DNA from 2 places in the Vibrio sp. Isolate22 genome. Region 2 is predicted to be linked to the other one. Evidence: predicted binding sites of a transcription regulator. Region 2 holds the regulator's gene; the other holds the start of a gene.

The links. Region 2 encodes PurR, which represses purine synthesis genes. Its sites were predicted from a motif close to TNANGNAAACGTTTNCNTNA; they were not measured.
Region 1: the regulator PurR is predicted to act here: its motif matches at 2,206-2,225, upstream of purM (phosphoribosylformylglycinamidine cyclo-ligase).

The regions. Positions count from the first base shown of each region.
Region 1 covers NZ_JAKEUW010000012.1:58,504-62,686, forward strand. The annotation lists gene L1D55_RS09275 (uracil-xanthine permease family protein) at 114-1,352, shown strand; gene upp (uracil phosphoribosyltransferase) at 1,493-2,119, opposite strand; gene purM (phosphoribosylformylglycinamidine cyclo-ligase) at 2,289-3,329, shown strand; gene purN (phosphoribosylglycinamide formyltransferase) at 3,462-4,136, shown strand.
Region 2 covers NZ_JAKEUW010000030.1:47,834-52,016, forward strand. The annotation lists gene L1D55_RS16790 (TVP38/TMEM64 family protein) at 1-69, opposite strand, end outside; gene L1D55_RS16795 (DUF3316 domain-containing protein) at 449-808, shown strand; gene L1D55_RS16800 (TfoX/Sxy family DNA transformation protein) at 913-1,503, opposite strand; cyclic di-GMP riboswitch class I at 1,631-1,716, opposite strand; gene purR (HTH-type transcriptional repressor PurR) at 1,887-2,891, opposite strand; gene torD (molecular chaperone TorD) at 3,208-3,855, opposite strand; gene torR (two-component system response regulator TorR) at 4,112-4,183, shown strand, end outside.

The DNA of each region.
Region 1 (4,183 bases), on a different contig from region 2:
TCACTATGATAAATAAATTTGATCTATTTTGTGTAGCAATCGATTGCTAAGTGATAGAATCGCGCGAATTTTATTTTTCACTTTTCATATAACGACCAATCTAAGGGCATATCATGAAAAATGCATTGCAAGGTGCACAAATGCTGTTTGTAGCTTTTGGTGCGCTTGTTCTCGTGCCGCTACTGACAGGACTTGATCCCAACGTTGCACTCTTTGGCGCAGGTATCGGTACCCTTTTATTCCAACTTATTACACGCCGTTCAGTGCCAATCTTCTTAGCGTCTTCTTTTGCATTCATTGCTCCTATCATGTTTGGTATCCAAACTTGGGGTATCGGCGCAACTATGGGTGGCCTAATGGCAGCAGGTGTTGTGTATGTATTAATGGGTGCCCTTATCAAAGTGAGAGGCGTTGGCTTCATCCATAAGCTACTTCCGCCTGTGGTTGTTGGCCCTGTGATCATGGTGATTGGTTTGGGCTTGGCACCAGTTGCGGTCAATATGGCGCTAGGTAAGACAGGCGATGGCGCCGTTCAACTGGTCGATGCAGACGCAGCACTTTGGATCTCATCAGTTTCACTACTAGTTACCGTCATCATCAGCGTATTCTCGAAGGGTTTCCTAAAGCTATTACCTATCTTTGGCGGGATTATCGCAGGTTACATTACGAGTCTATTCTATGGCGCAGTCGACTTTGCACCCGTAGCGCAAGCATCTTGGTTAGCACTACCAAACTTCACTATGCCTGAGTTCAACATAAACGCTATCTTCTTCATGGTGTTCGTCGCGATTGCACCTGCCGTTGAACACGTAGGTGACATGCTTGCGATTTCTAATGTGACGGGTAAAGACTACCTTAAGAAACCAGGCCTACATCGCACAATCACAGGCGACGGTGTAGCGACCATTGCAGCTTCTATGTTGGGCGCTCCGCCAAACACAACCTACAGTGAAGTAACTGGCGCAGTAATGCTAACAAAAGCATTTAACCCGGTGATCATGACTTGGGCTGCAGTAACAGCCATAGTTCTTGCATTGGTTGGTAAACTGGGTGCGCTTCTACAAACTATTCCAGTTCCGGTAATGGGCGGCATCATGATTCTTCTGTTTGGCTCTATTGCAACAGTCGGCTTGAACACGCTTATCAAAAACAACGTTGACCTGCACAAATCACGTAACCTTGTAATTGTTGGTATTACCCTAGTATTCGGTATTGGTGGTATGGCGTTTGGCATCGGCGATTTCAGCCTACAGGGCGTAAGCTTGTGCGGTATCGTGGCGATTCTACTTAACCTAGTCCTTCCTGAAGAGTTAGGCGACAACACTGTAGTAGACAAAGCTCAAATCGACTAATGGTTGAACCTGGTTAGATTCCACAAAATTTAAGATCAAAAAAGGGAGAGCATCGAATGCTCTCCCTTTTTTATTAGCACGGATAATTAAGTCAATTCAGAAGTTTGAAACAGCCGAATCCACTTAACCTATAAACCGAATTACTTAGTACCGAAGATTTTATCACCAGCATCGCCAAGACCAGGAACAATGTAGCCCTTGTCGTTTAGCTTCTCATCGATTGCAGCAGTGTAAAGCTCAACATCTGGGTGTGCTTTTTCTAGAGCCGCGATACCTTCTGGAGCCGCTACAAGCACAAGAATCTTAAAGTGCTTACAACCTTTCTCTTTCATTAGGTCGATAGTCGCGATCATAGAACCACCTGTTGCAAGCATTGGGTCTACCACTAGAGCAATACGCTCATCGATGTTAGATGCAAGCTTGTTGAAGTATGGTACTGGCTCAAGTGTTTCTTCGTCACGGTAGATACCAACAACGCTGATACGTGCACTTGGGATGTGCTCTAGAACACCGTCCATCATGCCTAGACCAGCACGTAGGATTGGCACTACTGTTACTTTCTTACCTTTAATTTGGTCAACTTCAACTGGGCCGTCCCAACCATTAATAGTTACACGCTCAGTTTCAAAGTCTGATGTCGCTTCGTATGTTAGAAGGCTACCCACTTCTGTCGCTAGCTCACGAAAACGCTTAGTGCTAATCTCACCTTCACGCATCAGGCCAATTTTATGTTTTACTAGCGGGTGTTTCACTTCAACAACTTTCATTTCCAACTCCGGCAATATTTAAACAAACCTGTAGATTATACACGAACTCTGTGGTTATTTCAGAATCTTTATTCTAATAAAAAAAACCACGCAAACGTTTGCTCTTCATATTCAAGCCCTGTTAGAATAGCGCCGTTTTCACATCCAACTTAAGTTCGAGGACTATCCCGTGAGTGGTAATACTTCTTCTCTAAGCTACAAAGACGCTGGTGTTGATATCGACGCAGGTAATGCACTAGTAGACCGTATTAAAGGTGCAGTAAAACGCACTCGTCGCCCTGAAGTAATGGGCGGTATTGGTGGCTTTGGCGCCCTATGTGAACTTCCAACGAAATACAAAGAACCAGTACTTGTTTCAGGTACTGATGGTGTTGGTACTAAACTTCGCCTTGCTTTGGATCTGAAAAAACACGACACCATTGGTATCGACCTAGTGGCAATGTGTGTGAACGACCTAATCGTTCAAGGTGGTGAGCCTCTATTCTTCCTAGACTACTACGCAACAGGTAAGCTAGATGTAGATACAGCTGCAGACGTTGTTTCTGGCATCGCTGAAGGTTGTATTCAAGCTGGTTGTGCACTAATCGGTGGTGAAACCGCTGAAATGCCAGGCATGTACGAAGGCGACGACTACGATGTTGCTGGCTTCTGTGTTGGTGTAGTAGAAAAAGCTGACATCATCGACGGTACTAAAGTAGCTGCTGGCGACGCACTTATCGCTGTTGGCTCAAGTGGCCCACACTCAAATGGTTACTCTCTAATTCGTAAAGTACTGGAAGTGTCTGGTGCAGATAAGAACGAAGAGCTAGAAGGTCGCACTATCGGAGAACACCTACTAGAACCAACTAAGATTTACATCAAGTCAGCACTTAAGATGATCGCAGAGCATGACATCCATGCTATCTCGCACATCACTGGTGGTGGTTTCTGGGAAAACATCCCACGCGTACTTCCTGAAGGTACTAAAGCAGTGATTGATGGTAAGAGCTGGGAATGGCCTGCTATCTTCAACTGGCTACAAGAGAAAGGCAACGTGGAAACATTTGAAATGTACCGCACTTTCAACTGTGGTGTAGGCCTTGTGGTTGCTCTACCTAAAGACCAAGCAGCCGCTGCTGTTGAACTACTGAAAGCTGAAGGCGAAAACGCTTGGGTTATCGGTGAGATCGCGAACGCTGAAGCTGGCGAAGAGCAAGTTGAAATCAACTAAGTGAGCACTTCACTTACTTAGTTAATCAATGAGGACCTAATGGTCCTCATTTTGCTATTTGGCCCGCAGAAAACCTTAGTTTATGTAGGTAAATTGTAAACAGTTCAATTAATCAATCATATGACCCACTTTATGAAAAACAATCACTCTCAGAAAACCACTCAGTCTCAGAAAAATATCGTTGTGTTAGTTTCAGGAAGCGGCAGTAACTTGCAGGCGATCTTAGATGCTTGCGATAGCAATATGATTGATGCTTCAGTCAAAGCTGTCTTCTCAAACAAGGCAGAAGCATTCGGCTTAGAACGAGCAAAAAATGCTGGCGTCGATGCACGCTCAGTGAACCCAAAAGATTTCGGCTCGCGTGAAGAGTTTGATCATGAACTGATGATTCAGATCGACGCCTATCAACCAGACTTAATCGTACTGGCAGGCTATATGCGTATTTTGAGTTCAGAATTTGTTCGTCATTACGCAGGGAAAATGGTCAATATCCACCCTTCTCTACTGCCTAAATACCCGGGTTTACATACCCACCAGCGTGCAATTGATGCAAAAGACAAAGAACACGGCACAAGTGTGCACTTTGTAACAGAAGAGCTCGACGGTGGTCCTGTTATCTTACAAGCCAAAGTTCCTGTGTTTGAGGACGATGATGCCGAGCTGCTAGCGGGGCGAGTACTCACTCAAGAGCACGCAATCTATCCGATGGTTTGTAAGTGGTTCGCAGAAGACCGTTTATCTATGGTTGATGGACAAGCGGTGTTAGACGGAAAAGTGCTAAGCAAACACGGTTACGCAGAAGAGTAGTATCGAAAATACAAAAAGGCCGTTAACTGACAAGTGCAGTTAACGGC
Region 2 (4,183 bases):
ACCAAAGTTGATGCCTAATAAAACAATCGTAACGACTAGCACAATACCCAATATCATTTTCTTACTCATTGATACTTCCTCAAATTTTCAATGCATACCATTAGTATAGATAGACAGGCAAAGCATAGATTAACTTTCATTAGATGATAAAAAACTATTTATTTTATGCGATTAGTAGAGTTTGAACGGTTAGCCCAACTGTTTGGCTTTGTGTAAGCGATAGGAATTCGCAGCATAAAGCTGGGAGAAGTATCCAGCGATTAAAAGATTATGAGTTTTTGCTAGAGGATTGTTTTATATAACTTAATCTAAGAGAAATAATTTGTACCACGTAAAAAGTGATAAAAAATTGAAAGAGTTTTGGTCTTGGTTCGTTCTATATACGTAACAATCGAGGCATGAAGATTGTTTTAGATAATTATTCAGGCAGACAACTAAGGAGCTAGCTATGAAATTATTATCAATGATGACGGTTATCGCTACAACAAGCCTTTTCTCTTTCCAAGCTATGGGTTCGGGTGTCTATCATAGAGCCGCTGTAGAATCTAAAATCTTTAAAGGGGATGTAGTTGCGAGCCAATCACAGGCTTACGAATCTGGTAAACAAATCTGGATGGAGATAAACGGCAAGGGTTCCTATGAACTCAGCAAAATCCTACCTCAAGCTTCTGAAAAGGTGGACGTGCGTTCGTTTGAAATCAGAAACGGGAGCATCAAAGTCAAAGAAATCATGAACTCATCTGGAGAGATTAACTTCGTTCCGATGGTCAAAGTCGACTTTAAGTATAATTATCGCCCATCTTTCTAGGATGTTGATAGGGTGCTAAAACAGCAAACTATCTAATGTTACTAATCGAAAAAAAAGCCGCAGAAATGCGGCTTAGTTGTATAAAAAAGGGTGTACTGACAATGTTAATTGACGCGACTGATAAGCTCTTCGCGACGTTGCTGTGGAATAACCGACCAATGCGTGCCATTGATCGCTCCTTCTAATGCCCAAAGCAGTTCAATACTGACAGAGGACGTATGAGATTCCTTGATGGCATTAAATGCGTTTACAGAGCCAGATTCATATAAACGTTCTACGGAATCAATCCCGGCCTTCTTCAACATGCGCTCAGTGGCAAGTCGAAGGTTAGGGAGGTCTTTCAGTCGAGTAGGCTTAGCAGCGGACTGTTCAGCTTTCTCTTCTTTTGCAAAACCCAGAGACGTAGTTGCAAGTTGTAAGATTTTCTCTTGGTCTTGCCACAGGCCTTCTGGTAAAGCGAAGTATTTAGTTACGACAGGGAAACCACGTTTTTTGTAGACGTACGGTTGAAACCCTTGTTGCTCGAACTGTTTTGTTGTGCCTTTGTCTGCTCGTATGTGCAACTGGTCATTAACAACCAGAGCAAACATAGTGTCATCAGCAAAAAGACCGAATCCACCAAACATTGAGCGTGATTTTATTTTTCCTAGGGGCTCAAATAACTTCATTGAGTCCTTTAGTATCGGTTTATCCATGTTATTTATCTCGGTGTATTTGAACTACGCCACCAAATAAGCAGGTCCGAGAGATTAGCAAAATGTTGCAATTACATTGTCAATAAGCCGTAAATTACTAAATTATTAGTAGTTACTGCATTTTGCCATCGGTAACCCCGCTACCATACCAACGAGTGGTTTAGGCCGGAAGCTTTGCGTCTCACCTTTTCAAGTGATTTGCCCTGTGCGTGACTGATTGAATAGAATAAAGTTTTTGTTGAATGAGGCTCACACTTGATATTTCAAAATGTGATATTGCTTCAATTAATGATCTTTATTATATGAAACTAGGTTTATTTTGTCTGCTGATAAAAAAAGCGCCCCCAAAGGTGCGCTTGATGAAAATAAACTCAATTTATCAGTTAATTTAACGTTTTAACTGTACTACGTTCAACAATTTCTGGGTGCATTTCGAAGACACGTTTTTCATGGTCTTTGTCTTTTATGCGCTCAAGCAGAATTTCGAATGCGTTCTTGCCGACACGACGCTTCGGTTGGTGAACGGTGGTCAATGGTGGAGAGAAGTACTCCGCCAATTCGATGTTATCGTAGCCAATGATAGAGATATCTTCTGGGATACGGATGCCTTTTTGCTGTAAGCGACTCATTAAGCCGAGTGCCATCGTATCGTTAAAGCAGAATACTGCCGTAGGGCGCTCTTCCATCTCAACAATTTTGTCTGCCGCAAGTACTGCTGTATCACACTCGAAGTTACCTTCGATGATCATATCGTCACTTGCAGTGATGTTTGCTTCTTCTAGAGCGCGCTTGTAACCAGCGATACGTTCAACACAGGCTGCTTTGTCTAAGTGGCCACTTAAACAAGCAATCTTTGAGTGACCGCGGTCGATTAGGTATTTAGTCGCTAGGTAGCCGCCTTCTTCAGAGTTATCAATGATTTTATCTGCTTGAGAACTCTCTGGGCCCCAATCCATGACTACTTTAGGGATGTCAGCATGACGATCTAACATCTCTCTCAGTTCTTCTGTTAGGTCTGAACACATAACTAAGATGCCATCTACACGTTTCTCTGCAAGCATTCGAATGTAGTCACGTTGCTTCTCATAGATACCACCAGTGTTACACAGGATCAAAGTGTAACCTTGACGGTAGCAGTAGCTCTCAACACCATCGATAACTTCAGAGAAGAATAGGTTTGTTGATTGAGTCACTAGCATGCCGATAGTTCGTGTTGAATTACACTTCAAACTACGAGCAACAGCACTTGGTGCATAGTTTAATTCGTCTACCGCTTTATTTACTTTTTCTTGAGTCGCTTCTGCAACAAAACGTGTTTTGTTGATTACGTGAGAAACGGTTGTGGTTGATACGCCTGCTAAGCGAGCGACATCTTTTATAGTGGCCATGGTTTTATCCTATTAGAAGCTACTTTCCCCAAAGTACGGAGTGAAGTAGCCGTTAAGCTACCTAACTAAGAGCTTAAATTTGTAGGGCTCTTTGGGTACTAAAGTGTTAAAAAACAAAAAACCGCTAGTGAGCGGCTTGTTTTAACACCGAAATGCTCTGAACTTAATAAGCATAGCATTTCGTGAATGTTTCATATTTTATCGTTTGCGGTCACAATTCTAGACTGACTAGAAAATACTCGCAATACAATTCACCCAGAAATCCGGGTGAATTGTCACATTCTACGGAATTTATTTACCTAGTCATCAGTTAACCTTATTCACCAGCTAAATATTGAGCATCTAATTGACAGAAAGCCATTAGCAGAGAAGAGACAGCAGCGTAGAAACCGAATTCATCAACATCGTGACACTTAACGTTGAATTTCGGGATCCAAGTTAATAGCTGTTGCTCGATAAATTGTTGCTGAACTTCGAACGATTTTTCTAGTTCTTCTTCTGATTCTGTTTCATTAGAGCGAATGATTAGGTTTCCTAAGAAGTCGAGTTCGATAGCGATGTGGTCTGCTGGTTCTTTTAGATCTTGGTTAACCACTAGGTTGTGCTTAGCCATGATCTCTTCCATCTTTTTCGCTGGTTTATCGTTTAATAGGCCAGTTTCACCGATGTACATTGAGGCATAAGGAAGGGCGCCATGCTTATCTGTCTTTAGGAAAAGGTCGCAAAAGTCAGCAGACAGTTCTAGTTGTGCATCTTCGCGAGTTTGTAGGCGGTTCAGTGCATCAACCAACTTATCAATAGCAGGCTTTAGAGTTTCATTTTCGCCTAAACCAGTTAAGAAAGAACGAATTTCAACAGAATGGTAGTGGTCAAGTTCGTCTTGAGTGAGCTCTTTGGCGAATAAGCTTGATAGCCACCAGTAAATTTCTGCTCTTTGCTCATTGAACGTTTTCGTATCTTTCATTACATAGATCCTGATTTAGTCTTGTGGTGTCTTTTCGCACACCAAGGCTGATGACGAGGTTATTTGCGAAATGCAAAGTTACTCGTTAGTAGTAATGCCTATATTGAATTGTGCTAGACGACAAATAGCAAGGTTTAAGATTGTCTTGTATCAAAAAAAATCCATGTTTCTGGCATTTATCTTCAGTACCACTAGAATTGTTACTAGTTATGAATAGAATAGTCACCGAAACTATTAAATAAGAAAAGTGGTGTAGATGAGCTATCACGTATTAGTCGTAGAAGATGATGTGGTGACCCGTAGTAAACTGGTTGGTTATTTCCAGAAC